DNA from 3 places in the Bradyrhizobium sp. Kon56 genome. Region 2 is predicted to be linked to each of the others. Evidence: riboswitches for the same ligand, from Rfam matches in the RefSeq annotation. Region 2 holds a riboswitch; each other region holds the start of a gene.
The links. A riboswitch is a leader RNA that binds a small molecule or an ion and turns the genes downstream of it on or off. The one in region 2 is predicted to bind glycine.

Region 1 (10,106 bases), on a different contig from region 2:
GCTCGATCCGTTTGCTCCGGCGGTTTTTGCGTTCTGCAATCGCCGTTGCGACCGGATGAAGCTGCTGTCTTCGATCGGTCGGGCTTTGTGCTGGTCCGGAAGCGGCTGACCGAGGACAGGTTCAGGTGGCCGCGCCGGGAGGCTACGGTCGTCCAGCTTACGACCGAGCAATTGCACTGGATTCTCGACGGCATCGATATTGACGCAATGGTCCGCCATCCAGTGCGGCAATATCAGGTCGCAGGCTGACGGCTCCCGAATTGTGCGGTTGACGCGGCGACATGCTTTCGATTCAAGAATCTGATGAATCGACCCGGCGAACTGACTGTTGAAGAGTTGATGGCGCGCATTGCTGCGCTGCAGGCGGAGAACCGTCAACTCGCCGAACGGGTCGTTAAACTTGAGGAAGAGTTGGCCCTTGCGCGGCTGTATCGTTTTGCGCCGAAGGGCGAGAAGCACATTGACCGCCTCTTCAATGAAGCCGAACAGGCCGCGGATAAGGACGACGCCGACAGCGAAGATGGCGATGTCGTTGTCCTGCCGGACACGGGCTTGCCGGCGAGCGAAGGGGCGACGGGAAAGAAGCGCGGCCGCAAGGCCTTGCCGGAAAACCTGCCGCGCGAGCGTGTCGAGTATGACCTTCCCGACGCCCAGAAGGCTTGTCCTTGCTGCCGTCACCAGATGCATCGCATGGGCGAGACCGTTACCGAGCAACTTCATATCGAGGTGAAGGCGAAGGTCCTGCAGAATGTGCGGTTCAAATATGCCTGCCGTCATTGCGACCGCACCGGGATCAACACGCCGGTCGTGATCGCGCCAATACCCACGCAACCTTTGCCAGGCAGCATCGCTACGGCCTCGACGCTGGCTTTCGCGCTCGTTCATAAGTATGTCGACGGCACACCGCTCTACCGCCTGGCGCAGGCATTCGAGCGCGCCGGCGTTCGTGTCAGCCGAGGCGCTCTGGGCCACTGGGTGATCGGCTCGAGCGAAAAACATCTCTCCCGCATCTATGACGCGCTGAAGCTACGGCTCAGATCGCAGCCCCTCATCCATGGTGACGAGACCACGGTCCAGGTGCTGAAGGAAATGGACAGAGAGGCCGCCAGCACGTCAATATGTGGGCTTACCGGAGCGGCGAGGACAGTGACGAGCCGATCGTGCTGCTCGAATATCAGCCGGGCCGCGGCCAGATACACCCGCAGGCTTCCTCGGCGATTACCGCGGGATATTGATGAGCGATGGCTACACTGGCGGGGGCCACCCATCTTTGGATGCATGGCCCATTCCAAGCGGCGCTTCGTCGACGCACTCAAAGCGAGAAAAAAGGGTGGCGGGCCGCCGGAACAGGCGCTCCGGTTCTTCGAACAGCTCTACCGGGTTGAAAGGCAGGCGCGGGACGAAATACCGGAGAAGGGTGAAACACAGGCCGAATGCATTCGCCGCTTCCGCCAGCAACATAGTGTCCCCATCCTCAATGCTCTCAAGGTATGGCTCACTGAAATCGCCCCGAAGGTCTTGCCTGACAGCAAGCTCGGCGACGCTGTGTCCTACACACTGAACCAGTGGGATTATCTGACGCGCTACACCGGGGACGGCAGCATGCCGATCGACAATAATCTTCTGGAGCGCGACATCAGGGTTTTTGCAACTGGCAGCAAGAGTTGGTTGTTCAGCGATACCGTCGACGGAGCCAAGGCCAGCGCCATCGTCTAAGCTTAGTGCTGACCTGCCGCGCTTGTGGCGTTGAGCCGTTAGCGTGGTTGCGCCACGTCCTTACGGAACTGCCTCAGCGCCCCGAGAACGCAGCTATCGACGATCTCCTGCCCTTCAACTTCCTCGACGCCGCCGCAGCCTGACCCGATCCGTCCGTCTGAAAGCGATCAGCTGTTGCAAGGGCCGCCAACGTGCGGGAAAATGAGCGCTTACCCTTGACGGGATAAATGTATGTTGTCCCCCAGCATTGAAGCAATGCGGCGGCTGCCGACTCCTTCGCAGACCACTGCGCGTTCGGCATTGAGTTCTTCCTTGCGAACCTCGTTTCCAGTGTACGACCACATCGTCTCGGTCGGACCGCATGCCGCAGACCTCTGCATCAAAGACGAAGCGTACGCCTCCTCGCTCGCAAGCCGCAGCGAGGCCGCGCGTGAACTTGTGAATGTCGCCGGTTGAGTCAGACGGGGTAAAGAAGCCACCATAATACTGATCGCGCAGAGCTGGCTCTATTGTAAGCATCTCAGAAGGCGTCACGGGACGGCGATCCAATCCGCCCTTGAGCAGCAACTGATTCACGCGAGAGGCCGCATCGAACTCGGGTTTGCTCGAATAAACGTGCAAAATTCCTCGCCGCTCCAAGTCGAAATCGATGCTCTCCTGATCGGCTAGCTCAAAAAGATGCTTGCGAGCGGCTATCGCTAGCTTCGTCGTTTCGATCGTGTTGTGCTGGCGGTAGTTTCGAATCTGGCTTACGAACTCTGCCAGCCAAGTATAGCTGTGAAAACTGGGGCTTGGGTTCAGCAACAATGGTGCATCTTTGCGCAGCAGCCACCTCAAGCCTTTTACGATCGTTGCGACGTTATTTCCAGACCTCCGCATTGCTTGCCGATAATTGGCCGCCGTTCGCAAACGAAGTGTCCATCGCCGGATAGCGCTGGCGATCAAAGACTGTAACCGAATAGCCGCGGCGGGCCAGGGCATGGGCAGTTGTAACTCCGGTGATACCGGACCCGATTATGATGATCGTGCTCATCGTATGCTCCAAGACAGGATTGAACGAACGGTGAATGGCTTCGCCATGTCTCCGTCCCCAAATCTGTCCGTGCACCTGAGAGCTTTGTCCGCGATCGTCGTGGATCACGGTCCCCTTCGGTGGGGGCTGACCGACACCTCTCTCCAGATCGTCCTCGGTGTGCGGTCATGGGCCTGAGAGTTCCTTGGGGAGTTGCTCCGTCGGCGGTGATACGCCTTTGCAGGCTTATCGCGCTCTCCCGCACACAATCATCAGACACGATAACACTCTCAGTCGTACTCACTACCTGTCAAGCCGCGATGAATCGTCGGACCCAAAATCGGCGGCGTAAGCGACAACTCGATGTTTGCCCTAGCTCCCCACCCAGCTTAGCAGGTGGTTTGTTGCCTAGTACTATGCTGATCTCGCTTTTTTGATGATTGCATTCGCTGGATGTCCCATTGGTTTCCAGCGAGCTATCGGCAGCCAGCGCAGAAATACTGCGTGATCCTCAAAAGAACGCACAAGGTTTGCGTGGCGACGCTCTAATAAATCTGCGGTGGTGTAGGACCCTACAAAGCTGTGCTTGGCATGCATCTCTTTCAAAGTCGAGCCAAAATGGAGGCCTGCACGCCTGACGCGGTCGCTCTGCTCGATGAGGGGCTCTTCACGCCACTTGCGTCGACGCCTCTGGCTTATGGCGGCAGGATTCGCTCTTGTTCGTCGCGCGGGCAGGTTAAGTTCGCTGCTGGTCCGGCGATCCGCTGCCTCGATTTTCAATTCGCTCGATTTCAGGCGGTCGCTGATTACCGCATCGGCAGCTTCGAGCAAGGCTTCAAATAGCCCGGCGTTCGCATCGAAGCACGACCCGATTAGGATCGTATCTTCCCCCCGAAGGTAGTTGGAAAGCCTGTTTTCAAGCGCTCGGTGAACGGAGAGCGTTCCGCAACTGAATCGCACGGACAACATTCCAAAGCCTGCCGTTCGAGACCTGTATGCGCGGCTCGCACCAGGGCCGGGTGATTGGCCAGACCGAGATAATTGTTGGCGCACATGTTCAGGAGCTCGCGCTCGCCAAGTGCGCGCAGGTGTATATGCGTCGACTGAGGCGAGGCGATCTCTTGCTCGACTTTCTGGAGCTTTCGATGTCACGAAGTCGCTGACCAATTTGCGAGCGCATGGTTCATTTCCGATCATGGTTAAATGATAGCAGTCGACCATGCGGGATCCGCGTGCTTTGGCAAAGAAAGATCTGTAAGCTGGAGGGTGATGGGCCCGACCTGGCCTTTGGAGATCGTCGTGTCGTCGATGCGCGTCACTGGCACAATGCCGCCGGCAGTAGAGGTAATGAACACCTCGTCAGCCTTCTTGATATCGTCACGACTGATGTCAGCAGCAGTGGCGGCGAGGCCAATCTCAGCACAAAGATCGAACACGGTCCGACGCGCAATACCCGGTAACACGCCAAGAGCCGGCGTTCTCAACGATCCGTCCTTTACCAACACGTTGAAGCCTGGACCCTCGGCGATATGCCCGTTCGTATCTAGGATCAGCGCCGTCTCGTCGTAGGCATCGAAAAGACCCTTTACGAGATCAAGCCCATGATAGTTCTTGATCGTGGGATCGACTGAACCCGGCGGGATGCGGACACTCTCGCTAATCGCGACGCGCAAACCTCTTTCCAGTTGTTCCTTTTGGCAACTGAACCATAAGCTACCGCAAACGCGATAAACCGGTTCTCTGCAAGGTGGGGATCGCGGCTGAATGTCGGCGATGAACCGCGCGTGCAGATCATCTCAACGTAAGCCGATTTATGACCCGACAATAGCGACACACTGCTTGGGGATCGAAGCAATTGTCTCGCGATTGTAGGGCAGCTTCATTCGAAGACGTTCGACGCCTGCCGGAAATCGGTCAAGGTGCAGATCCAACCGAAAAACCGGCCGTTCCACACGTGCACGTTTTCGTAGGTCGCGTCCGAGTGGAGGAGACCCCAATCGAGCACAGAGATCTTGGCCTCGGACATCGGAAGGTACTGCCCATCCATGAAGGCGACCCCATGAGGGTAGCGCCGTTGACCGATGTGATGCTGATCGATTGCCGAAAGCGGGGGTGAGGGCTCTTTCATCGGAGTCATTGGAAATAGGAGGGATTGAGACAAGGAATAAGTTCTTGCTTTGGGACAAAAGGATCGCGGACATGGTGCTCCATCAAGATGTCGAGGATCGGCACGGCCGGCCCACTGAACCTGGTCACGTTGGATGTTAGAAGCCCAACGAGCCGCATTCCTCGGATCTGGCATCTCGCCTAGTCTAAATTCTCCGTCCGAAACGTGAAGCTTTCGTACAAAAGGAACGCGGCCAGGCGGCGAGCTCTTCGCATTTCGGCTCTGGCGCCCTCAGCATAGAAGGAAATTCGCGGCTCCGAATCTGGTTGATATCGGGCAATTTCGCATGTCGGTGTCGGGTGCATTCGAAGCGACCGCAGGCGCTTTGACGCCGCACCCTTCGTTGACACAGTGAGGCCGCACTGCGTTGAGCGTTTCTTCGATACTGCTCCGTATTCGATCAGGAGGTGACCTCGTTCGAGGACATGGCTTAGGCCGCACTAAGCGCGTACGCATAGAGCCCGCTATCCTCACCGACTCAATGTCCTTCATGCACAGCTCTGGATCTCGCTGATGCGAATTCGGCACCGCGCCGCCTTGCGCGCCCGTGCGCTCATCGGCCACTAGAGCTAGATGACAGTCGCGTTGTGAAGCCAACCAGCAATAGAGCTGGAATGGGGATAGTGGGGGAGGGAGCTTTGGCGCCTTTCTTCGATCACCGTTGGATAGGAAGAGGTAATGCTTCAAGGCTTGACGGGGAGACGCAGGATTTCTGCTTATCAGCCACTATATTATTTATTTTCTGCATGCAGAACCGGTACTGTTTATTCAGATGTGTCGTTTGCGTGGCATAGCGGTGAAATGGCTCAAATGTGTTCATGCCTGCATGGTCATAGGTGCTGTCCTCCCGGTCGAGCGAAGGTCGCATGTGGTGCTGATCCGGAGCGGCGGTCGGCCGTTGTGGGCTGCGGGGGCGTCCTTATGAAGTTCGCGAGGGGCGTTATGCTGAGGGTGATCTCGATGCAACGTCTCTGATCGAGGCCCACCTTCTTCAAGGTTTGGCAGTGCTCCGCAATCACAATTGTGGCAGTTCGAACTAGCGTTAGACACGGGAAGATTCAATGGATCTCGCATTCACAGAAGAAGAGCGGCGCTTTCGCGAAGAAGTGCGGCAGGACTTGCGTGAAAACATGTTGCCGGAGATACCACGCAAATTAGCCGAAGGCCGTCGGTTGTCGAAAGACGAGAGGGCTGCGGGAGCGCGTATCCTCAATCGGAAGGGTGTCCCGACTTGGCCTAAAGAATATGGAGGAGCGGGGTGGACTCCCTTGCAGCAGTATATTTTCGCAGAAGAGGTGCGAGCTCTTCCCGCGCGGTTTAAGTTCGGATACGGCGAGTCTTTGGTTGGTCCCGTCATCTATACCTTCGGCAATGAGGCGCAGAAGAAATACTATCTGCCGCGTATTGCCGACGCTGAGGACTGGTGGTGCCAAGGCTTCTCTGAGCCGGGCGCGGGCTCCGATCTCGCTTCACTCAGGACACGAGCAGTGCGTGATGGCAGTCACTATGTCGTCAATGGCCAGAAGATCTGGACCACGTGGGCGCAGTACGCCGACTGCATCTTTTGCTTGGTCAGGACCGATCCTGATGTGAAAAAACAGCAAGGGATTTCTTTTCTTTTGATCGACATGAAGACGCCAGGCGTCAGTGTGCGTCCGATACAGCTAATCGACGGCGGTCACGAAGTTAACGAGGTGTTTTTTGACAACGTCCGTGTTCCGGTTGAGAATCTCGTCGGAGAAGAGAATAAGGGGTGGGACTATGCCAAGTTTCTTCTCGGCAACGAACGCTTCGCAGACGCCGGCGTAGCCATTTCCGAGGAGCGTATCCTGTGCGCCAAGAGACTTGCTGCGCAGTGTCACGTCGGCGCTGAGCGACTAATCGATCAAGCCACATTCCGCGAGAAAGCCGCCGCCGTCGAGGTCCAACTAAAGGCGTTCGAACTAACGCAGCTTCGCGTGGTAACTAATGCATCGAAGCAGGAGAAGGCCACGCAGGACCCTGCAAGCTCCATCCTTAAGCTCCGAGGCTCGGAAATCGAGCAGGCGGCCGCAGAACTCTTGGTGGATGTGGCCGGACCTTATGTGCTCCCCTATTTCTCAGAAGAGGAACTCGAGAGTGACAACGGGCCACCGATTGGCCTCGAGTGGATCGCGAGGGCCGCGCCCACATATTTCGGCAGCCGCGCGGCGTCGATCTATTCGGGCTCCAACGAGATTCAGAAGAACATCATAGCAAAGGCGATCCTCGGCCTCTAATGCCTCGATGGCCCGCTGGGCGGCCCCAGTTTAGGAGAATATCACGTTGAACTTTGATCTTTCGGAGGAGCAGCGGCTTCTCAGAGAAAGTGTCGCGCGGCTGCTGCTCGACGGTTACGGCTTCGAGAACCGCCGCATTTATCAGGCGGAGGAGCGGGGATATAGTGAAGCGATGTGGTCACGCTATGCCGAACTCGGGCTTCTTGCGTTGCCCTTCGCTCAAGAATATGGCGGCTTCGGCGGCAGCGCGGTGGATACCATGATCGTTATGGAGGCCTTCGGCGAGGCGCTGATTCTCGAACCCTATTTCGCGACCATTGTCCTTGCCGGCGGCATCCTGCGGCACGGAGCGACTGAGGCGCAAAAGGCGAAGATTATCCCCGCGATCGCGGAGGGCCGAATGAAATTGGCCTTCGCTTATGCTGAGCCGCAGTCGCGCTACGACCTTTTCTACACTAAGACGGGGGCGAAAAAGGACGGAGACAGATGGATCCTTAACGGCACGAAAGCCCTTGTTCTCCACGGTGGCTCGGCCGATAAGATCATCATATCCGCGCGAACAGCCGGGGATACGCGGGACGAGGATGGGATCGGCCTGTTCCTCGTCAACGCCGATGCGCCGGGTCTCTCGCGCCGCGGCTATCCGACACAAGACGGTTTGCGCGCGGTAGAGATCAAGCTCGAGGACGTGCACGTTGAGGCAGCCAATGTCATTGGCGACCCGGAAAGGGCTTTCCCAGTCATTTCGCGAGTGGCTGACGAGGCGATTGCAGCAATTTGCGCAGAAGCCGTCGGCTCCTTTGCCAAAATGCACACCATCACTCTCGAATATCTCAAGACGCGCGAGCAGTTCGGTAGAAAGATTGGCACATTCCAGGTGTTGCAGCATCGGGCGGTCGACATGTTTGTGGAGCTGGAGCAGTCCCGCTCGATGGCAATGTATGCCGCAATAATGGCAAGCGAAGTCAAGGCGACCGAACGCGAGCGCGCCATTTCGGCGGCAAAGGTCCAGATCGGGCGCTCGGCGAGGGCGATCGGCCATCAGTCGATCCAACTCCACGGTGGCATCGGCATGACCATGGAGTACGGCGTTGGTCACTATTTCAAGCATGTGACCATGTTAGATGCCTCGTTTGGGAACACAGACTTTCATTTAAGGCGACTTGCCGCTCTCGGAGGGCTCCTCAGTGAGCCGATGAATTGAAGGGCAAAAATTAAGGCGCCGGTGTGAGTAAACTCGTCAAGCCGGCACATCGTGTTCCAGTTGAGACTTCACTGGGCAACCGTCCTGCGGGCGTGAGCAGTTTGGATATGAATCCGGTGATCAATTTGATCGCAGGATCCCAGTGACCTCGCCCTCTCTGGGGGGTTGCTGTTTGACGCAATTCACCGCAGAAGTCGGCGATGGATCGCCGTTGGAGCCCCAGCGCGATCTTGGCTATATGAATCTAGGACCCGATCGATGCATAAGTTGGAACGCCTTCTACGTCCGAAATCTATCGCCGTATTCGGAGGTCGACAGGCCGCATCTGTTGTTGCGCAATCCATTAAGATAGGGTTTGGCGGCCAGATCTGGCCGGTGCACCCCACCAAAGGTGAGATTGCCGGCCGAAAGGCCTACCGTTCAGTGGCCGATCTGCCCGGTGCGCCCGACGCCGCTTTCGTCGGCGTGAACCGGCATCTCACTGTAGACGTGATCTCAGCCCTCGCCGAGCGCGGCGCTGGGGGCGCCGTCTGCTATGCTTCCGGTTTTCTCGAAGTCGGAGCCTACGACCAGGAAGGCGAACGGCTGCAGAGCGAGGTGGTCAAGGCTGCCAAGGGCATGCCGATGCTTGGTCCGAACTGCTACGGTCTGATCAACTATGCCGATGGTGCACTTTTGTGGCCTGACCAGCATGGTGGCGTCAGGCTGGCCGAAGGAAGCCGTGGCGTCGCTATTATCACGCAGTCTTCAAGCATCGCCATCAGCATGACGATGCAGAAGCGCGGCTTACCGATCGCTTTTCTGATGACCGCCGGCAATCAGGCGCAGATCGGTCTCTCCGAGATCGCCCTTGGTTTGATTGAGGACGATCGCGTCACCACACTCGGGCTCCACATCGAGGCCTTCGATTCCGTACCCGGTTTCGAAAGGCTTGCGGCGCGTGCGAGAGAGTTGAAGAAGCCGATCATCGCTATGAAAGTCGGCCGTTCCGAGCAAGCGCGTCAGGCAACCTTATCGCATACCGCTTCGCTTGCTGGCTCAGACGTCGCTTCCGGCGCATTCCTGAAGCGGCTTGGTATCGCCCGCGTCGAATCGATTCCCGCATTCATCGAGGCGCTGAAGCTTTTGCACGTAACCGGACCGTTGCCTGGCCCCCGCCTCTCCTCGGTCAGTTGCTCGGGTGGCGAAGCGTCGGTCATGGCGGACAGTGCGGAAGGGCGCCTCGTACATTTTCCCCGCCTGACCGACGAGCACCGCACCAGTGTCAAATCGACGCTTGGGCCGCTGGTTGCGGTGGCCAACCCGCTCGACTACCACACCTTCATCTGGAACAACGAGCCGGCGCTGACCGAAACCTTCACGGCAATGGTTTCGGGTGGCCTTGATCTCAACATGATGGTGCTCGACTTCCCGCGCCCCGACCGCTGCTCGAACACCACCTATTGGCCGAATATACGCGCATTCGAAGCGGCGCTGAAGGCCAACAAGGCCCGGGGCGCGATTGTCTCGTCACTGCCGGAGAACATGCCTGAAGAGTACATCCCCGGAATCATTGAGCGTGGCATAGCACCTCTACAAGGGATTTCGGAAGCGATGCAAGCTGCCGAGGCAGGCGCTTTCATTGGCGCCGCGTGGTCGGGGCCGCGGGCGGAGCCAATCGACACCGCGGCTGCAGGTAGGCTTGGCGGCGATCGCCTAGTACTTGAGGAGGCCGAAGCCAAGGAAATGCTGCTCAAAGCTGGGCTGCCG
Region 2 (10,106 bases):
AGGCCGGGTTCTCCAAAATGTTGCGCTGGATTACCGCGGGCAGGATCGTGCCGGAATAGCCTTGGCCGATCAGCGAGGTGAAGACCTGGTTCTGGGCGGCGAGTTCGCCCATATGCGCGATCGCTTCGGTCTCGCTGAGCGGCTTGCCGAGATCGAGTGGGACGGCCTGCCGGATCGAGGCCGGCAGCGTCTGCGCCATCAGCGTATCGACGCTGTTCGCGCCGACGGCCTCGAGCATCGCGGTGACGTCGCGCGCGGAGGGGCCGATGTGGCGGCGAACGAAGCTGGTGGTGTCGCCGTTGGATTTGCGGTGCGCGGTCATCATGGGTCCTCGCTTCAGATGTTCTTGTCGCCGTCATGCCCCGCGAAGGCGGGGCATCCAGTAAACGCAGCCGCTTCGGCTAGGGCCGATTGGCCGCGGCGTACTGGATCGTCCGCCTTCGCGGACGATGACACCGAATATGAGGTCAGAGTTCGCATCATCTCACGCCGTGTGGGCCTTGTAGGCGGCTTCGTCCATCAGACCGCCGAGCTCGCTCTTGTCGGCAATCTTGATCTTGAAGAACCAGGCCGCGCCTTGCGCATCCGAGTTCACCAGTGCGGGCTCGGCGGCGAGCGCGGCGTTGGTCTCGAGCACTTCGCCCGTCACCGGCGCGTAGACGTCCGATGCGGCCTTCACCGATTCCACGACCGCGGCGGGTTCGGCCTTCTTCAGCGTGCGGCCGAGCTTGGGCAATTCGACGAACACGACGTCGCCAAGCTGCGATTGCGCGTAGTCGGTGATGCCGACGGTGGCGACATCGCCGTCGATCGCGAGCCATTCGTGGTCGGAGGTGTACAGCGTCGTGGTCATTTTCTCGGTCCTCAGCGTTTGTAGGTGTTTTTCACGAAGGGCATGGCGGCGATTTGCACGGCCAGGCGCTGGCCGCGCACCTCGGCGAAGAGTTTTGTGTCGATCGCGCTCGATGCGGTGGGCACATAGCCCATCGCGACCGGCGCATTCAGGCTCGGGCTGAAACCGCCCGAGGTGACCTTTCCGATCGGCTCGGCGGAGGTCGCATCCGCAAACAGCAGCGCGCCTTCGCGCACCGGCGCGCGGCCCTCGGTGCGCAGGCCGACGCGGCGGCGGGATGCGCCATGGTCGAAATGGGCGAGAATCTTTGCCGCGCCGGGGAAGCCCCCGGCACGCGCGCCGCCGGTGCGGCGGCTCTTCTGCACCGACCATTCCAGTGCGGCCTCGACCGGCGTGGTCGCGGTGTCGATGTCGTGGCCGTAAAGACAAAGCCCGGCCTCGAGCCGCAGGCTGTCACGGGCGCCGAGCCCGATCGGCATGACGTCAGGATTGTCCAGCAGGGCCTTGGCGAGCCGTTCGGCATCGCCGGCAGGAACCGAAATCTCGAAGCCGTCCTCGCCGGTATAGCCGGAGCGCGAGACGAAGCAGTCGAGGCCGGCGACCTTGTGCGGACCGGAATCCATGAATTTCATGGCGGGTGCTTCTGCACACAATTTCGTCAGCGCCGATTCCGCCTTCGGCCCCTGCAGCGCGATCAGCGCGCGGTCGGCAAGCGAATCGATCATGCAGTCGTCCGAGAGATTCGCGCGCAGATGCGCCTCGTCCTCGGCCTTGCAGGCGGCGTTGACGACCAGGAAGAGGTGATCGCCGAAATTGGCGACCATCAGATCGTCCAGAATCCCGCCCTCGGCATTGGTGAACTGGGCGTAGCGCTGCCGGCCCGGCGCGATCGCCAAGATATCCTGCGGCACCAGTCCTTCCAGCGCGCGGGCGGCGTCCTCGACCTTGCCGGATTTCGGCCTGAGTGCGATCTGGCCCATGTGGGAGACATCGAACAGGCCGGCTGCGTTGCGGGTATGAAGGTGTTCCTTCAGGACTCCGGCCGGATATTGCACGGGCATGTCATAGCCCGCGAACGGCACCATCTTGCCGCCGAGCGAGACATGCAGGTCGTAAAGGGGGGTGCGTTTCAGGGAGTCTTTGTCGTCGCGCGCAAGCATCGGGGGGCCCTCGGCGGTTCCCCGGGAACGATTTCCCGTGGACACCAGTCGAAGCCCCATCTGTCGCTGTGCCTGAGAGTATTATCCCGTCGGCGGACGCTGTCCGAACCTACCCTTTAAAAGGTCTTGGCCCGTCGGCGCCTCTTTCCAGATGCTGTCAAAGCCACGCGGTCCTTTTGCCTGAGAGTTTCCGGGGCGGTTGCTCCTTCGGCGCCGGCTACCAGTGCCGGTCTCTCCCGACGTGGCCGTACGATACAGATAGGTAAAGACCACAGGCCGGCCAAGCCTGTCAACGCGGCATCGGCGGCTTTCCAACGGATTACGCGACTGCGGCAACGCCTTGATCTGGCTGCACAGTTTCTGGACAGCCAAGCTGGCCTTGTCTAAAAGCGCATTGGCCCGCAGATATCAGCCCAAACTTGCGGTTTGGGTGGCTGGAAGGCGGGTGCAAGCACACCCGATTGGATGAACATGAGCGGCGTCAACGAGATCAGGTCGACCTTTCTGAATTTCTTTGCCGAGAACGGCCACGAGATCGTGTCGTCCTCGCCATTGGTGCCGCGCAACGATCCGACGTTGATGTTCACCAATGCCGGCATGGTGCAGTTCAAGAACGTCTTCACCGGCGTCGAGAAGCGGCCCTATCAGCGCGCCACCACCTCGCAGAAATGCGTGCGCGCCGGCGGCAAGCACAATGACCTCGACAATGTCGGCTACACCGCGCGCCATCTCACCTTCTTCGAGATGCTCGGCAACTTCTCCTTCGGCGACTATTTCAAGGAGCACGCGATCGAGCTGGCCTGGACGCTGATCACGAAGGAATTCGGGCTCAAGAAAGACAAGCTGCTCGTCACGGTCTACCACACCGACGACGAGGCGGCCGGGCTGTGGAAGAAGATCGCGGGCTTCTCCGAGGACCGCATCATCCGCATCCCGACCTCGGACAATTTCTGGGCGATGGGCGACACCGGGCCGTGCGGGCCGTGCTCGGAGATCTTCATCGATCGCGGCGAGCACATCTGGGGCGGGCCTCCGGGCTCGCCTGAGGAGGATGGCGATCGCTTCCTCGAATTCTGGAATCTCGTCTTCATGCAGTACGAGCAGGTGACGAAGGAGGAGCGCGTGGCGCTGCCGCGTCCCTCGATCGACACCGGCATGGGGCTGGAGCGCATGGCCTGCATCATGCAGGGCGTCGACAGCGTGTTCGAGACCGACCTGTTCCGTCATTTGATCGACGCGACGGCGTCTGCTCTCGGAAGCGGACCGGACGAGAAGACCGTGGCCTCGTTCCGCGTCATCGCCGACCATCTGCGTTCGTCGGCCTTCCTCGTCGCCGACGGCGTGCTGCCCTCGAACGAGGGCCGCGGCTATGTGCTGCGCCGGATCATGCGCCGCGCGATGCGCCATGCGCAGCTGCTCGGTGCGCAAGAGCCGCTGATGCATCGCCTGGTCTGGGCGCTGGTGCGCGAGATGGGCCAGGCCTATCCGGATTTGATGCGCGCGGAAAATTTGATCGAGGAAACGCTGCGGCTGGAAGAGACCCGCTTCCGCAAGACGCTGACGCGCGGCCTCGCCATTCTCGACGAGAAGAGCGCGTCCTTGAAGAAGGGCGACATGTTCGACGGCGACGTCGCCTTCACACTGTACGACACCTACGGCTTCCCGCTCGATTTGACGCAGGACGCACTGAAGTCGCGCGGCATCAGCGTCGACCAGGCCTCCTTCACCGATGCGATGGAGCGTCAGAAGGCCAAGGCGCGCGAATCCTGGAAGGGGTCTGGCGAAGCGGCTTCCGAGGCGATCTGGTTCCCGCTGCGTGAGAAGCTGGGCGCAACCGAATTCCTGGGCTACGAGACCGAGAGCGCTGAAGGCGTGGTCACTGCGCTGGTCAAGGACGGCAAGGAAGCCACGAGCCTCAAGGCCGGCGAGCTAGGGGCGATCGTGCTGAACCAGACGCCGTTCTACGCGGAGTCCGGCGGCCAGGTCGGTGACACCGGCGTATTGACCGGCGAGGGCGGCATCAAGTTCCGCGTCACCGACACTCAGAAGAAGCTCGGTGATTTCTTCGTTCACGTCGGCACATTGGAGAGCGGCGAGCTGAAGCTCGGCACCGCGCTGCAGCTCGAAGTGGATCACGGCAGGCGCTTTTCGATCCGCGCGCATCATTCGGCGACCCATCTCATCCACGAGGCGCTGCGCCAGGTGCTCGGCGACCATATCGCCCAGCGCGGCTCGATGGTTGCGCCGGATCGGCTGCGTTTCGACTTCGTGCATCCGAAGCCGATCACGGCGGAGGAGCTCGCGCGCGTCGAGGACATCGCCAACGAGGTGGTGCTGGAGAATGACGAAGTCTCGACCCGCGTCATGGGCGTGGACGAGGCCCGTGAGGCCGGCGCACGCGCCCTGTTCGGCGAGAAATATGGCGACGAGGTTCGCGTCGTCTCGATGGGCCGGACCGCGCGCGAGCGCGGCGCCAACGCACTCGGCTGGTCGGTCGAACTTTGCGGCGGCACGCATGTCAGGCGGACCGGCGACATCGGGCTGATCACGCTGACGGGCGAGAGCGCGGTCGCCTCCGGCGTGCGCCGCATCGAGGCTTTAACCGGCAACTACGCGCGAAAACACGCCAACGACACCATGGCGCTGGCGAAGACCGCGGCCCACGAGCTGCGCACCTCGATCGACGACGTCCCGGCGCGCATTGCCGCTCTGATGGAGGAGCGCAAGAAGCTCGAGCGCGAACTCTCCGACGCCCGCAAGAAGCTGGCGATGGGCGGCGGTGCAGCTTCGAGCAACGGCGCGGCCTCAGGTGTGCGCGAAGTCGGCGACGTCAAGCTGATGGCGCGCGCGGTCGAGGGCATCGAGATGAAGGATCTCAAGAGCCTTGCCGACGACGGCAAGAAGCAGATCGGCTCCGGCGTCGTCGCTATCGTCGGCGTCACCGAGGATGGCAAGGCCGGCGTCGTGGTCGGCGTCACCGCGGACCTCACTTCGCGTTTCAATGCGGTCAATCTGGTGAAGGTCGCCTCCGAAGCGCTCGGCGGCAAGGGCGGCGGCGGGCGGCCCGACATGGCGCAGGCCGGCGGCCCTGATGGCGCCAATGCGCCCGCGGCGCTCACGGCTATCGAAAAAGCCATGGCTGAACAAAAATCGGCCGGCGCGTAGGCAGGTGCGCCCCGTTCCGCGAGGAATTGGGCTCCGCGATCCCAATCTGAGGGATCGCCTCTACGAATTGCTGGAGCATGATCCGCTGGCCTACTCGGTCGGGTCCCGCTTCATCCAGCTGATCATCGCCGTCATCGTGCTCGACGTGATCGCGATGATGCTTGCCTCGGTGCCGGAGCTGGACGCGCAATTCAGCGCGCTGTTTTCGGCGATCACCATCCTGTCCGTGATCGTGTTCGCGCTGGAATATGCGGCGCGGCTGTGGACGGTGGCGGGCCATACCCAGCGCGCAGCGTCCGCGCTGTCCGACCGGCTCAGCTATGTCTTCTCCGCACTCGGCATCATCGATCTGCTCGCGTTCCTGCCGGCCGCGGTCGTGCTGGCCACGGGCCGGCATGCAACGCTGGCAGCGCTCGGCGTGCTGCCGTTCTTCAAGCTGGTGCGCTACTCGCCGGCGATGCGGTCGCTGCTCGCGGCCGTGCACGCGGAGCGGCGGGCGCTGATCGGCTGCATCGTCATCCTGATCGGCGCGGTGCTGACGTTTGCCTCGCTGCTCTATGCCATCGAGCGCGACGTGCAGCCGGACAAGCTCGGAACCATTCCGCAGGCGATGTGGTGGGCGATCGTGACGCTTGGCACCGTCGGTTACGGCGACGTCGTGCCGGTGACGGCGCTCGGAAAGTTCATCTCCGTCTTCACCATCATCAGCGGCTTTGCCATGATCGCGCTGCCGGTCGCGATCATCTCGACGGCGTTTGCGGAAGAGGTGAAGCGGCGCGACTTCGTGGTCACCTGGGGTATGCTGGCGCGGGTGCCGCTGTTCTCGCATCTCAGCGCATCCGAGATCGCCGACATCATGCGGCTGCTGCGGGCGCGCACGATCGAGGAGGGCGAGATCCTGGTGCGGCGGGGCGATGCGGCTTCGTCGATGTATTTCATCACCGCCGGCGAGGTCGAGATCGCGCTGCCGAACCAGCAGGTGCGGCTCGCGGATGGCACGTTCTTCGGCGAGATCGCGCTGCTGCATAAGACAAAACGCAGCGGCACGGTGACGGCGACACGCAAGACCCGGCTGCTGGTGCTCGACGCCCAGGACTTTCACGCCCTGATCGAACGCATGCCGACGCTGGCCGCGCACGTCCACAAGACCGCAAAGGCGCGACTGGAGGGCAGCGGTGACCTTGCGGTGGCGGAGCTGGCGCAGGCGGAGCGCGACGGCACCGACCGCTGAGCGCTCAGCCCTTCTTCAGGAAGACGTAGTCGGCTGAATAGGGCGCGCTCTTGAAGTCGCCGGCCTTGTCGCACGCGCCGTCGAGCTTGCCGCCATGGGTGTTGATGCGCTGAACCGTGGTAACGGGCGTGAGGACGCCGCTGCCGCGGTGGGCGGTCACTTCCAGCTTCAGCCAGGGAATGTCGGCGGCGGTGGTACCCGGCGCATTGCCGGCGGCCTTGGCGGCCACGGCGCTGCCGTCGGCATGCTCCCAGTTCGGTCCGGCATAGTGCCGGCCGATCGTCTTGCCCTCGGACAGCAGCGTCGCGATCGGTTCACGAAAAGCCCAGGCGAGCTTGCCGTCGGTGCCGGCCTTGCATTCATAGACCTGCGCGCCCTCGGCGTGGACGCTGAGCACGATGCTCTCGCCGGGCGCGGCGATGGCGTCGGGAAGCGGGTCGGCGGCCACAGCCGGTCCAGCGAGCAGCAACAGGCAGGGGACGGCAAGCTTGATCGACATGGTCGCATCTCCGCGCAAAGGTCCAAATAAGCGAACGGGCCGCGTTTGCGACGCGGCCCGTGATGATGTCCGTCCCAGTCGGGCGAAATGCGGACGGCTTACGCCGCCAGCGCCTTGCCGAGGTTCTCGGCGACCTTGTCGAGGAAGCCGGTGGTCGAGAGCCAGCGCTGGTCGGCGCCAACCAGGAGCGCGAGGTCCTTGGTCATGTAGCCTTCCTCGACGGTGTCGACGCAGACCTTCTCCAGGGTGTTGGCGAACTTGGCGAGCTCGGCATTGTTGTCGAGCTTGGCGCGGTGCGACAGGCCGCGGGTCCAGGCGAAGATCGACGCGATCGAGTTGGTCGAGGTCTCCTTGCCCTTCTGGTGCTCGCGATAGTGGCGGGTGACCGTGCCGTGGGCAGCTTCGGCTTCTACCGTCTTGCCGTCGGGGGTGAGGAGAACCGAGGTCATCAGGCCGAGCGAGCCGTAGCCCTGCGCCACCGTGTCGGACTGCACGTCGCCGTCGTAGTTCTTGCAGGCCCAGACATAACCGCCGGACCATTTCAGCGCGGAGGCGACCATGTCGTCGATCAGGCGGTGCTCGTAGGTCAGGCCCTTGGCGTCGAATTCCTTCTTGAACTCGCGCTCGTAGATGTCCTGGAAGATGTCCTTGAACCGACCGTCATAGACCTTCATGATCGTGTTCTTGGTCGAGAGATAGACCGGGTAGTTACGCAGCAGGCCGTAATTCAACGATGCGCGGGCGAAGTCGATGATGGAATCGTCGAGATTGTACATCTGCATCGCGACGCCGGCGCCCGGGGTCTTGAACACTTCCTTCTCGATGACGGTGCCGTCCTCGCCGACGAACTTCATCGTCAGCGTACCCTTGCCCGGGAACTTGATGTCGGTGGCGCGATACTGGTCGCCATAGGCGTGGCGGCCGATGATGATCGGCTTGGTCCAGCCGGGAACCAGGCGCGGCACGTTCTTGCAGATGATCGGCTCGCGGAAGATCACGCCGCCGAGGATGTTGCGGATGGTGCCGTTCGGCGACTTCCACATCTGCTTGAGGTTGAACTCCTTCACCCGCGCTTCGTCCGGGGTGATGGTGGCGCACTTGACGCCCACGCCAACCTTCTTGATCGCCTCGGCGGCGTCGATCGTGACCTGATCGTTGGTGTGGTCGCGGTACTCCATTCCCAGGTCGAAATATTGCAGCTCGACATCCAGGAACGGGTTGATCAGCTTGTCCTTGATGTACTGCCAGATGATCCGGGTCATCTCGTCGCCATCGAGTTCGACGACGGGGTTGGACACCTTGATTTTTGCCATGATCGGGGAAGCCTCTTGGGAACGGCGCTTGTGGCGCGCCACGGGAATATCCGCCGCCTCTTAGCACCTGATAGCAGCGGGCGAAAGCCAAGGGATTATGCACTTTTAGCTCATCCAGCCTCCGCAGATGGGGGGCGGGAGGAGCCCTGCCGCGGGGGCCGGGCAGAGGGTTCAGGCAAGATTCAAAAGTCGAATCCAACCCGTTATTTCCCTTGAGAATTTCGTCAGGACAGGCAAACGACAGGCGAACGGGCAGCCGGCCCGAGAGCAGGTCGAGACCAGGTCAGGACCGGCCTTGAATCAGTTCATGAAGAGCGCCTGTCCAAGACCTTGAGAACCAGTGTGAAAGCGAAGCGAGATGTCCGGGACTGACAAGAGCAAAGCGGGCCTTTCCCTCGACGGTCCCATCGTGATCCTGGTCGAGCCGCAGCTTGGCGAAAACATCGGCATGGCCGCGCGCGCCATGGGCAACTTCGCGCTGAGCCGATTGCGCATCGTCAACCCTCGCGACGGCTGGCCCAACATCGCCGCCCAGCGCGCCGCGGCCGGGGCCGACTATATTCTGGACAAGGTCGAATTGTTCGACACGGTCGGTGAGGCCGTCGCCGACCTGGACCTGCTGTTCGCCACCACCGCGCGCCCCCATGACCAAGCCAAGCCGGTGGTGGGGCCGGAAGCCGCAGCTAGCGAGATTTCCGGGCACGTCGCCGCCGGCGGCAAGGCCGGTATCCTGTTCGGCCGGGAGCGCTGGGGCCTGACCAATGAGGAGGTCGGGCTCGCCAACCGCATCATTACCTTCCCGGTCAATCCGGGCTTTGCCTCGCTCAACCTCGCCCAAGCGGTGCTGCTGGTCGGCTACGAATGGTTCAAGCGGGCGACCTCCGGCGAGCTGCCGCACGCCATGCCGGAGCGCTCTGAGCGCGCCTCGCAGCACCAGATGCAGGCCTTCTTCGACAATTTGATCCGCGAACTCGACCGGGTCGAATTTCTGCGCCCGGCCGAGAAGCGCGACACCATGCTGGTGAACCTGCGCAACATCTTCAGCCGGATGGAGCCGACCAAACAGGACATGCACACCCTCCATGGGGTCGTGATGGCGATCGCGGAAGGGCGCAAGGGCCCGGCCAAAGGCGGCGTGCTCGACGGCGAGCAGGCAACGCGGCTGCGTGCGCTTTTGGCCGAGCACGGTCAGGGCGGCGGCGTCCCCGACAGCGGCTCCAGCGTGCGCGGCCTCGCCCGTCTGCTCCGCCGCAACCCAACCGATGCCGAGCGGCTGCTTTGGCAGGCCCTCACACGCGACCGCCGCTTCGCAGGCCAGTTCAAGCGCCAGACTCCTGTGGGGCGGCATATCCCGGACTTCGTCTCGTTCCCGCAACGGATCGCGATCGAACTGGTGAACACGGGCGAGAATGAGACGATCGTCGCGGATCGCGCGTCGCGGCGGGCGTGGCTCGAGGCGCGCGATTATCGCGTGATCGAGATGCGGGCTGCGGACGTGGAGCGGGATCTCGAGGCGGAGCTGGTACGGTTGCAGGGATGATGGCGGAAACAACATAACTTTGGGCACGCCGCCGGTTTGCGAGCGCCGCAACCGAGGGCTGTGCAAGAGCATGACCGGTTGCTAATGTCGTCCCCGGGAATTGAGTTGGGGACTGCATGTTCGGAATGACAGGCCGCGCGCTCGTTTGTGCGGCAGCAGGCGTAAGCGCGTTGGCGTTGGCGACCTTGCTCGAAATATCGGGCGCTCGTGCGGAAATGGCCTTGAGCCAAGTGCAACGCGGCGGCAATTTCAGTGTCGATGACCGCATTGCGGGCTGCACCGCCATGATCGAGGCAGCGACCGGTATGCAGCCAGCTGTGATCATGGCGCATTTCCGCCGCGCCA
Region 3 (10,106 bases), on a different contig from region 2:
CAATGGGTAGAATTTCAGGCCGCGCAGCGCGGCCTCGATATCGTCGTGTGTCACCGGGAGCATCAGTGTGACTGTATCCCGCATCAGCCCGACTAGCACTCCACCGCTGCCAAGCGTCATGACCGCGCCAAACATCGGATCCCGGGTGAAACCGACGATCAGTTCAGCAACACCGTCTCGTACCATGCGTTCGACATACAGGCCGGTGCCGAGCGGCAACAAATCATGTGCCGCCGCACCGACGGAATCGGCGTCCTTGAGATTCAGCCGTACCGCTCCGACTTCTGATTTATGGGGCACACCCAGCGCCTTCAGCGCTACCGGAAAGCCGAGTGATATGGATGAAGACACCGCTTCCGCCGCGGTACTGGCGCGCTCCCCTTTTGGGACCGGAAGACCGGCCTTGATCAGCCGCTCTTTGGCCTCGGCTTCGTTCGACGTCACTCGTTCGCTCCCATGGACCCCGGCAGAGATGGTGTCGATAGACTGAGGCAGTGGCGAACGCCAAGCCGAACCGATGAAGGCAGCTGCCTGGGCTGCGTCCATAGCTTCCGCAATTCCGAGGAGTGGTACTATGCCTCGCGTCATCAGACCGGCCGCGTACTCCTCAGGCAGGTTCTCAGGAAGTGAAGACACTATGGCGCCTTGCGCCTTGTTCGTCTTCAGCGCCGCCTCGAAGGCGCGTGAGATCGTCCAATAGGCGCTGGCGTCCGGGCACCGGTCCGGACGCGGAAAGTCGACCACGGCGATATTGAGATCGAAGCCACCCGACACCATCGCTGAGGAGGTAGCCGTCAACGCGGGCTCGTTGTTCCAGGTGAAGGTATTATAATCGAGCGGGTTGGCTACCGCCACCAATGGCCCGAGGTCGATTTCACATGCGCGCGGTGCTGGTCGGTCAGGCTGGGGAAATGCACAAGATGCCCTACAGTGCTGTCGGCCATGATCGAGGCGTCGCCACCCGAGTAGCTCATCGAGGACAAGCGGTAGCCAGACAGAGGTCCGGTGACGTGCAGAAGTTTTAGCGCCTCGATGAAGGTGGAAATAGAATTGATGCGGGCGATGCCGAGTCGCTTCAGGAAGGCGCCGGATGCGGCGTCGGCACCGGCAAGCGAAGCTGTATGCGACACCGTCGCCTGCCGCGCCTGCTCGGAACGGCCAACTTTCATCGCGATGATCGGCTTCTTCAACTCCCGCGCGCGCGTCGCCAGTCTTTCGAAGCCGATCACAGAATCGAAGCCTTTGATGTGCAGGCCAAGCGCGGTGACGCGATCGTCCTCGATCAGGCCAAGTGCTATTTCGGAAAGAGCGGTCTGGGCCTGGTTGCCCGCGGTCATCAGAAAAGCGATCGGCAAGCCACGCTTCAGCATTGACATGCTGAGGGCGATGGCGGACGACTGTGTGATGATGGCAACGCCACGGCCGCCCTCGCCGAGCCTATTACCGCCATGCTGGTCGGGCCACAAGAGCGCGCCGTCGGCATAGTTGATCAGGCCATAGCAGTTGGGGCCGATGATCGGCATCTTGCCGGCGGCGGCGACGAGCTCGACCTGCAACCGCTCGCCATACTCATCATAGGCTTCCGTTTCGCGAAAGCCGGAAGCATAGCAGATCGCGCTGCCGGCACCGCGTTCGGCCACCTGCTTGATCACCTCAATGGTGAGATGGCGGTTGACGCCGACCCAGGCAGCGTCAGGAGCATCGGGCAGTTCAGCCACCGAGCGGTAGGTCTTGCAGCCGGCAACCTCGTCCTTACTGGGATGCACGGGCCAGATCTCGCCGGTAAAGCCCATCTTGATCGATTGTGCGACGACGGCTGCCGCCTGCCGACCTCCAAATACGGCAATTGTTTTCGGACACAGAATTCGTTTCAGCCTACGCATTGATCGAGCTCCAAGCGGACACAGGACTGCGCCCCAAATAATCTCGTCCAGGATTTCCGCCGTGCTTGCGTGGGCACTTGACGGCGACGTCGCGCCAAATGCGCACCTTTGGCCGGTGGCCCACCGGGCGTAGCCGCATGGACTGGATCCAGGGAGAGCCCGCACGAGCTGACACGACGTCACCATGGGTCTTGCCATTGGGTAGACCTCCGGGCTGACATTCGACTCCCGAACCGACGCCCCCTTCTTGAGTTGAATGCTCATAACTGAGCCCCCAAACTGGACCAGGGGATGATCGTCGGAATCGCGAGCAATGTTTCTAACATGGTCAGAGTCAGCCTTCGCGCTGGTGCCGCCCTCTGTCTTACAAGCGCGAGCAGATTGCATCGGTTCTCTCCGGCCATAAATCGGCCTACGTGCGGATGATTTGCATCCTCGGCATTCAGCAGCGATCCCCAGCAAGCAGAGAATCGCTTCAACGCGCTCAAGCCGCCTTGCGGGCCTCAGATGGGTCGTCAGGCAGCCAGCAATGTCTCAACCAAATTCACCCAATAGCCGATGCCATAAGGCAAAGCTTCATCGTTGAAATCATATGCCGGGTTGTGCACACCAGCGGTCGGTCCATTTCCAATGAAAATCATAGCGCCTGGCCGGGCCTCGAGCATGTAGGCAAAGTCCTCGGCCCCCAGACGCGGCTTGATGTTCTCGTCCACGGAAGCGGATCCGACGAGACTGCGTGCCGCCCTGATCGCCAGATTGGTCTCCTGGGTATGGTTGAAGGTCACCGGGACGGACCGACGGTATTTAAAGTCGATATCCGCGCCAAATCCGCGCGCTATGCCTTGGGCTGCTGCCATGATCTGGCGCTCGGCGAAGTCTCGCAGGTTAGGAACATGAGTTCTGACAGTCCCAGCCATTTCGACGTGATCAGCAATGATGTTGTAGGCGTTAGCGGCATTCAACTTGGTCACGGAGATTACGAGGGAATCGATTGGATTCGTGTTGCGCGAGACCAAAATCTGTAGGCCGACGATGATCTGTGCCGCAATTACGACTGGATCGATGGTCTCATGCGGCTTGGCCGCATGACCGCCACGCCCCTTCACGACAATGTCAAAATCGTCCTGCGAGGCCATGATCGGCCCATCGCAAATGCTGAACGTGCCGACCTCGGTGCCCGGCGCGTTGTGCATCCCAAAGACTTTAGAGATGCTGAAACGGTCCATGATTCCTTCCCGGACCATTTTTAGGCCGCCAGAGGGAAGTTCGACTTCTTCCGCCGGTTGAAAAATCAGGGCGACGCAGCCCTTGAAATTGCGCGTCTTGGCGAGGTATTTGGCGGCACCCAGCAACATAGCGGTATGACCATCGTGCCCGCACGCGTGCATTTTGCCCGGTACTCTCGAGGACCACGGTTTGTTTGAGGCCTCAAGGATTGGCAGCGCATCCATGTCGGCTCTCAACCCGATTGTGGGACCGTCTCCCCCCTCCCCTTGAATCAATGCAACGATACCGGTTTCAGCTATGCCCGTTTCGATGTGATTGATGCCGAAGGAAGCCAGCTTCTCGGTCACGAACCTCGCCGTGTTATGTACCTGAAAGTCGAGCTCGGGATTCTCGTGAAGATAGCGTCGCCAGGCGGTTACCTCACGCTGCAGATCGCGGAACTGTTCAACGCTATGCATGTCAGACCTTAACTTACGAATCCATTACGATACGGCACCAGTCGTATGCGGCGGTGTCCCCGTGCACCACTCATCAAGCGGCCGCGAGCACTCTCTGCTGCAGGCGCTTGCGTCCTGACTTTTTGGAATGGAGAACGCGGCAAGTGACAATGTAGAAGTGTCATGGCTGGACGTCGCATCTATTGGGCGGGAGCCGTGTCGGCTTCTGCACCCTCGTCGTGAATCACAAATACTCAGCATTCACCGCCGGATTGCTGATATTCGACGCTCTCATGTGGCCATTGGGGTACAGGCGTAACACGCGAATAGGACGTCATGGCCGCTTGAGGCTTACGGCGAGAGCTCTGCATGCTCTTCCTTCCGCCGCGGGCTTTCTGTCTCTTTATTTGGCGACCACCGGTATGGTTCGAGAAGCACGAGAGGTGAGCAATTGCGAGCCAGCTTCGGTCACGACAACGACCTCTTCATGCAGCATCAGCTTCGGTGATCCGTCGAAATACGAAGGATAGGAGGTGCTTGGCTCAATATTAATGATCATGCCTGGCTTCAGTATCGTCTTATCGTCCGGTTGAACGGAAGGTAGCTCCGGCATCCATAAACCCATGGAGTGCCCCATTCGCCCGATGTTCGTGGCTTTACCGCGATTATTTGAGCCATTTAGCACGGCTGACATTGCGCTCCAGACATTACAGATCGGAATGCCAGGTTTAGCGGCGGCAATTCCCGCTTCTGTGGCATCCCAAACGACTTGATAGGCATCCTGGGTGTGCGGATCAGGTGCACCGAACGCAAAGTGTCGGTCGAAGTCGCTCCAATAAAAGTCGAATAGACAGCCCGCATCAATAAACAGCAGGTCTCCATCCGACAGAACTTTGTCGCTCGGGACACCGTAGGGCCGCGTATAGCCCCCGCGGCCAGAGACACCAACGATCTTGCTTGTCTTCTCGACACCGCGACTGAAGCATTCGGTCTCGAACAAGCGACACACCTCTCGTTCCGTCATACCCAGACGGAGCTTTGGTGTCAGATTCTCAAATGCCTCTGAAACAAGCCCGCATACAGTTCGAATTCGGTCGACCTCTAATGGAGACTTGATCATTCGCAATGGAGTGAAAATTGGATCCGCTGCATCGACAAACGTCCGAGGTTTGATCGCATCCGCAACGCGCAAGAAATCTCCCGCAGGGAAGCCAAGTCTACTCTCCGCGCCAAGCTCTATGCCGATTCTGGCGTGCTCTGGCAATAGTTCACGCAACGCTCCGGCAAGTGCTGACACACCCTCATCCTTCGGATTCGGACTAGGCCAGCTCCGGCATTTTTTTACCCAGGTTGTCTCTCTATAAAACTGGTCGATTCCCTCGGGAACGATCGCAACAGCTTCACCAGACGAAAGAATAAGAAGAAATCGCGGCCGAGTCGTCTGCTGCGGCGTCGTGCTAGGCTCACCAACGAGATATCGCAAGTTGTGTTCGGCCGTCACCAGAAGCGCGTCTATAGTATGCTCTTTCATCAAACGCCGCGCCCGCTCGACCCAGCCTTCGTATTCGATCCGGGGAAACGGATCGTACGGAATTGTCTTAATCGAACCAAAACCAATAGCGTTCATCGCTTTTCTCCAGAGAAATACGTCAAGCGCTGGGCGACCGATAGTTTACATGCTGGTCCGACAGCACATGACAGCTTTCGCGGGCTCATTCGATATCCTTTGAAAGAGCCGCCCGCAGTTTCTTGTGAGAGAGCATCGGGACACCGAGTTCCTCTGCAAGCAGGCGAGCAACACCTTTGAAAGGAGCTTTCAGCTTATCGTGGTACACGATGCCTTGAATCCCACCCACGATCGAATGCACGCAAGCTCTTAGATCGACCAAGCGACTTTCCTGGTCATAGCCGCCCGACACTAGCCAATGGTTTGGTAGGACATGACTTGCTGCTATCGGGGGTTCGTCTTGTGCCTGCAATATGGCGCTCGTAAAGCTTGGTTCGAAGTGAACGCCACCGATGCAAAGGACGGAGGTTACCGCTTCGTCCATGCGATCGAACGTTCGCAATAGCGAACGCGCCAGCACCCGAGCGGCACGAGAATTAGTCCAATCTGCTGGCGAGCTTCCGATCTCGATATCGATTGCAGAAGGCCGCAAGTCAGCGAGACGGGTACCAGCATCACCCGCCTTGACGCCCGACCAATGAGTCGCTTCCAGGTAAGTGCGAAAGTCGGCAAGACCCGACGTGACGCGCTCGGCTTCGATGGCTAGAAGAAGGCCCCGAGTAATCCGGGGGTCGACTGCGCTGAAAGTCCCCGTCGCCAGGTCGCCGGTCGTTTGAACCGAGAAGATTGCGTTTTGTGCATTGGCCCCCTCGTGCCAATTCACGATTCCAATAACGTTGGCGTCACCGAAGCGTTCATTCAAGATTGGCGCGTAGCGCCCATAGTCGTTACTTACGACCTCGTTAGTGGGCACGATCGAAATCCTGGCGCCATGCAAGCCAGGAACCTCGAGTACGGAGTGCCCATCGAGCTCTAAACCCGTTCGAACAAGGGTGCATTCGGCCTTGAGGGCATCCAGAACGTGACCCGCAACCGGATCCCTTTCGTGATCGACGCAGAAGACGAAGACGGCATGTCTCACCGCGATTCTCCATCGAGTTCAACGCAGATCGAAAGCGTACGACATCTATCCTCAACTCGGCGCCCGCATCTTTTGGGCTTCATATGAAAACAGCATGCTATTTGAGCTGAGATCGTAGTTCGCAAGGCGCGACCAGGCGCTTGAGAGCCGATCAACCCCGGCCCGAACAGCCTCAGAATGGCGCCACGCGCGAGCTGAGTCTTGTGATCGGCTGGCGTCTTTGGCGAAGCAGCGCCGTGAAATCGCACAACTTGGAGATCGCGGGAGTTGATCGCCGAACTAGCAGAGAACCTCAGTTCGTCGCGCGCCAAGCCAGACTCAATTCTATCGCCAGACGCGAGAAACGTCGACGCCAGAACGCTGCAGAACCCTCGGTCGAGCAGAGCAAGCGAGTCAGGGGTGCAGCCGTCCATTTTGACTCGACGTTGAAAGAGATGCATGCCGCGCACAGCTTTTGGAGAGTCCTACATCACCATGTATTTATTAGAGCTGCCCCACGCTCACATTGTGCGTTTTTTTGTTAAGATCGCAGTTTTGCTGCGTTCTGCAGCAACAGCTTGTTCAAAACCGGTGAGACATCCAGCGGATACGATCGTACATGCTAGGCCACCACAGCGATCTTAGCGGCAAACCAGCTGGTGATCGGACGGTTGGAAGAGCAACATTATCGAGCATCGCCTACGCCGCCGAATCTCGAGCTTCAACGATGCGTCATGGCTTGACATGTAGTGAGTACGTCTGAGACTGTTATCGTGTCTGACGATGGTGTGCGGGAGAGTGCGATGAGCCGACAGGCACATCGCCGCCGACGGAGCAACCCCCCAAGGAAACTCTCAGGCCCAGGACCGCACACCGAGGACGATCTGGAGAGAGGTGCCAGTCGGCACCCACCGAAGGGGACCGTTATCCACTAGGATTGCGGAGAAAGCTCTCAGGTGCACGGACAGATTTGGGGACGGAGTGATGGCGAAAGCCATTTCACCGTTCATTCATCCCTGTCTTGGAGCATACGATGAGCACGATCATCATTATCGGATCCGGTATCACCGGAGTTACAACGGCCTATGCCTTGGCCTGCCGCGGCTATTCGGTCAGTGTCTTTGACCGCCAGCGTTATCCCGCGATGGACACTTCGTTTGCCAATGGCGGTCAATTATCGGCAAGCAATGCCGAAGTCTGGAATAACGCCGCAACGATCGTAAAAGGCTTGAGGTGGATGCTGCGCAAGGACGCACCATTGCTGCTGAACCCAAGTCCCAGTTTTCACAAATATACTTGGCTCGCGGAGTTCGTAGGCCAGATTCGGCATTACCGTCGCAATACGATCGAAACGACAAAGCTGGCGATAGCGGCGCGGCAACATCTGTTTGAGCTTGCCGATCGGGAGAGCATCGCTTTCGACTTGGAGCGGCGAGGAATATTACACGTTTATTCGAGTAAGGCCGACTTCGATACGGCTTCTCGCGTGAATCAGTTGCTGCTCCAGGGCGGATTGGATCGTCGCCCCGTGACGCCCTCCGAAATGCTCGCGATAGAGCCAGCGCTGCGTGATCAGTATTACGGTGGTTTCTTTACCCCATCTGACTCAACGGGCGACATTCACAAGTTCACGCGTGGTCTCGCTGCGGCTTGCGAGCGAAGGGGCGTACGCTTCGTCTTTGGTGCAGAGATCTGCGGCATGCAAGCTGATCGAGACGGTGTGGTCGTACGATGGGAAGGAGGCCCTCTGAAGGAGGAACTTAAAGCTGAAAGAGCGGTGGTCTGCGCTGGGGTCGGCAGCCGACGCATTGCTTCAATGCTGGGGGACAAGATAAACATTTATCCCGTCAAGGGATACTCCATCACGGTCGAGCTCGGGGATGAAACGAGCCAAAAGGCTGCGCCCCGTGTCAGCCTGCTCGACGAGGCCACCAAGATCGTGACCAGCCGGTTAGGAGAAGATCGCTTCCGTGTCGCTGGGACCGCGGAGTTCAACGGCGAGAACCGCGACATCCGCTGGGACCGAATTAAGCCTCTGGTGCGCTGGGTAGAGCGGTCTTTTCCGGATGTGTCCACCGCGCAGGTGGTGCCATGGGCAGGCTTGCGTCCTATGACACCTAGCATGATGCCGAGGGTCGGCCGAGGTAAAAGGCCGAATATCTTCTACAACACCGGTCATGGTCACCTCGGCTGGACATTATCCGCTGTCACAGCTGAGATGGTCGCGGACGTCATTGCAACAGATGATAGTAAAACTCGGCTGAGCCGATCCGTGGCCTCATAGGCGTTTAGCCTTATCCAGCTCGCAAAACTATGCTCCTGGCGGCATCAAAGCCGGGGGCATATCGCTTGACAGCGCCACAGCAGGATCTTGCAGTATTATCCTACGAACACGTTACCCTCACCGGCTTACGACCCGAGAGCTTAATTGCTCAGACGAAGACCTCGATGAGCCACTTGGCGCCGTCGCCTTCAACAGCCTCCATGTGACGCAATCATCATCCGTATAACTGCTTACGGATTAATGCCAGGCAAGAGAGTAGCGGATCTCTGCATGACCGAGCAGAAAAATATCCCCAGCCAACGACCTTGTTGTTATCGACAAAGGGGCCCATCACACTCGAGGGCCGACGTCATACCGGCACCGAACGCCAGCGGATCGACGGCAACTCTTATTTCTATTTCGCCGCTCCCAAGCTGTGATCTTCGCGGTGCGTCGGAGTAGCAGGACCGCGGCCTTTCAAAGATCATTTTGCAAGTCACGCAGCGCATATTTGTTGAAATTGCCGACGGATCGACGATACTGGTGTCGTAATGATGTTTTTCGAAGAGATTTCCCAACTTCGAGACGTTTTTCTGCGCTAGGCACCGACTCGTTGCAGAATTTCCTCTCAAGCCCGGAGCCGGTTATGCAATACGACCGAATCGACGCTCACATCCTCGAGATTGTGCAAAAGAATAACCGTTTGACATCCGAGGCGATTGGCGAACTGGCCGGGCTTTCTGCTACCGCGTGTCAACGCAGACTAAAGAGGCTTCGCTCGGACGGCATCATCGAGGCCGACGTTTCCATCGTCTCGGCGAAGGCGGTAGGGCGACCTATTCAGATGCTTGTGCTGGTGACCTTGGAGCGCGAGCGCTCGGACATAATTGACAGATTCAAAAAGGCTATCAAATCGTCAGTTGAAGTCGTCAATGGGTTTTACGTTACAGGCGATGCTGACTTTGTCTTGTACATTACCGCACGCACCATGGACGACTATGAGCAGTTCACCCGGCGATTCTTCCGTGAGAACCCTGATATCAAAGGCTTCAAGACGATGGTGGTAATGGACCGGGTAAAAGCCGGCTTTGCTATTCCAATCGAGGCTCCATCCGAGGATTGAAGCGTATCTCGCCAAGCGAATCTGCTTGTCCTCGTTTGTCCATCGCCAGATCAGGTAAGCGCACTGCCGCCGGGTACGCTACGAAGCGAGCGCAGACATTTGCGCAAGAGGTGCAATTCCCAACTCCAGCAGCTTCTCACCCAGATTCGCGGCGCTGGTTGTCTATCGCTTGAGCCTTGTGGCGCGAGCGAGCTGACTAACTCGATCGCGGAGGACCTGGCAACCGTTTACCGAACAGAGGGACCTCGCATAGCGCGCTTTTTCATCGCTCAATGCGCGGAAAATGCTGCAAACTGCCATATCGATCTTGTAGTGTATCGGCTAGTGAACCTTTTGCAGATCGGTTTAGCGGGTAGGACGTCCGCCTGCATGCGTTCAATTGTTGCTGCCTTTCCACTCTGACGAGACCATGCGAATCTCAAGAAATCGGCGGCGGTTCATCCGCGGCCCGGCTAACGCAGCAGCTCGCTTCCCACAGCCGGCCACGATAAAATCCACTATTCGGGATCAATACCTATCCCAGAGAATGCAGCCTCTGGCGCCATT

Region 1: another riboswitch for glycine. It lies ahead of AC0L3B_RS37125 (FAD-dependent oxidoreductase); the one in region 2 lies ahead of gcvT (glycine cleavage system aminomethyltransferase GcvT).
Region 3: another riboswitch for glycine. It lies ahead of AC0L3B_RS33745 (D-amino acid dehydrogenase); the one in region 2 lies ahead of gcvT (glycine cleavage system aminomethyltransferase GcvT).

The regions. Positions count from the first base shown of each region.
Region 1 is NZ_JBVVOU010000062.1:1,025-11,130, forward strand. Features, by position in the region: partial or broken gene tnpB (IS66 family insertion sequence element accessory protein TnpB) at 1-249, shown strand, start outside; partial or broken gene tnpC (IS66 family transposase) at 304-1,859, shown strand; partial or broken gene AC0L3B_RS37125 (FAD-dependent oxidoreductase) at 1,928-2,749, opposite strand; glycine riboswitch at 2,811-2,898, opposite strand; glycine riboswitch at 2,902-3,000, opposite strand; gene AC0L3B_RS37130 (hypothetical protein) at 3,143-3,697, opposite strand; gene AC0L3B_RS37135 (aminotransferase class IV) at 3,928-4,401, opposite strand; gene AC0L3B_RS37140 (acyl-CoA dehydrogenase family protein) at 5,957-7,153, shown strand; gene AC0L3B_RS37145 (acyl-CoA dehydrogenase family protein) at 7,200-8,357, shown strand; gene AC0L3B_RS37150 (acetate--CoA ligase family protein) at 8,616-10,106, shown strand, end outside.
Region 2 is NZ_JBVVOU010000007.1:70,493-80,598, forward strand. Features, by position in the region: gene gcvP (aminomethyl-transferring glycine dehydrogenase) at 1-322, opposite strand, end outside; gene gcvH (glycine cleavage system protein GcvH) at 485-853, opposite strand; gene gcvT (glycine cleavage system aminomethyltransferase GcvT) at 865-2,013, opposite strand; glycine riboswitch at 2,173-2,262, opposite strand; gene alaS (alanine--tRNA ligase) at 2,485-5,178, shown strand; gene AC0L3B_RS13440 (cyclic nucleotide-gated ion channel) at 5,183-6,409, shown strand; gene AC0L3B_RS13445 (DUF3455 domain-containing protein) at 6,414-6,908, opposite strand; gene AC0L3B_RS13450 (NADP-dependent isocitrate dehydrogenase) at 7,007-8,221, opposite strand; gene AC0L3B_RS13455 (TrmJ/YjtD family RNA methyltransferase) at 8,580-9,761, shown strand; gene AC0L3B_RS13460 (tetratricopeptide repeat protein) at 9,878-10,106, shown strand, end outside.
Region 3 is NZ_JBVVOU010000036.1:19,232-29,337, forward strand. Features, by position in the region: partial or broken gene AC0L3B_RS33725 (acetate--CoA ligase family protein) at 1-1,883, opposite strand, end outside; gene AC0L3B_RS33730 (M20 aminoacylase family protein) at 2,399-3,568, opposite strand; gene AC0L3B_RS33735 (M24 family metallopeptidase) at 3,951-5,174, opposite strand; gene AC0L3B_RS33740 (D-aminoacyl-tRNA deacylase) at 5,260-6,195, opposite strand; glycine riboswitch at 6,956-7,053, shown strand; glycine riboswitch at 7,057-7,144, shown strand; gene AC0L3B_RS33745 (D-amino acid dehydrogenase) at 7,208-8,458, shown strand; gene AC0L3B_RS33750 (Lrp/AsnC family transcriptional regulator) at 9,084-9,560, shown strand.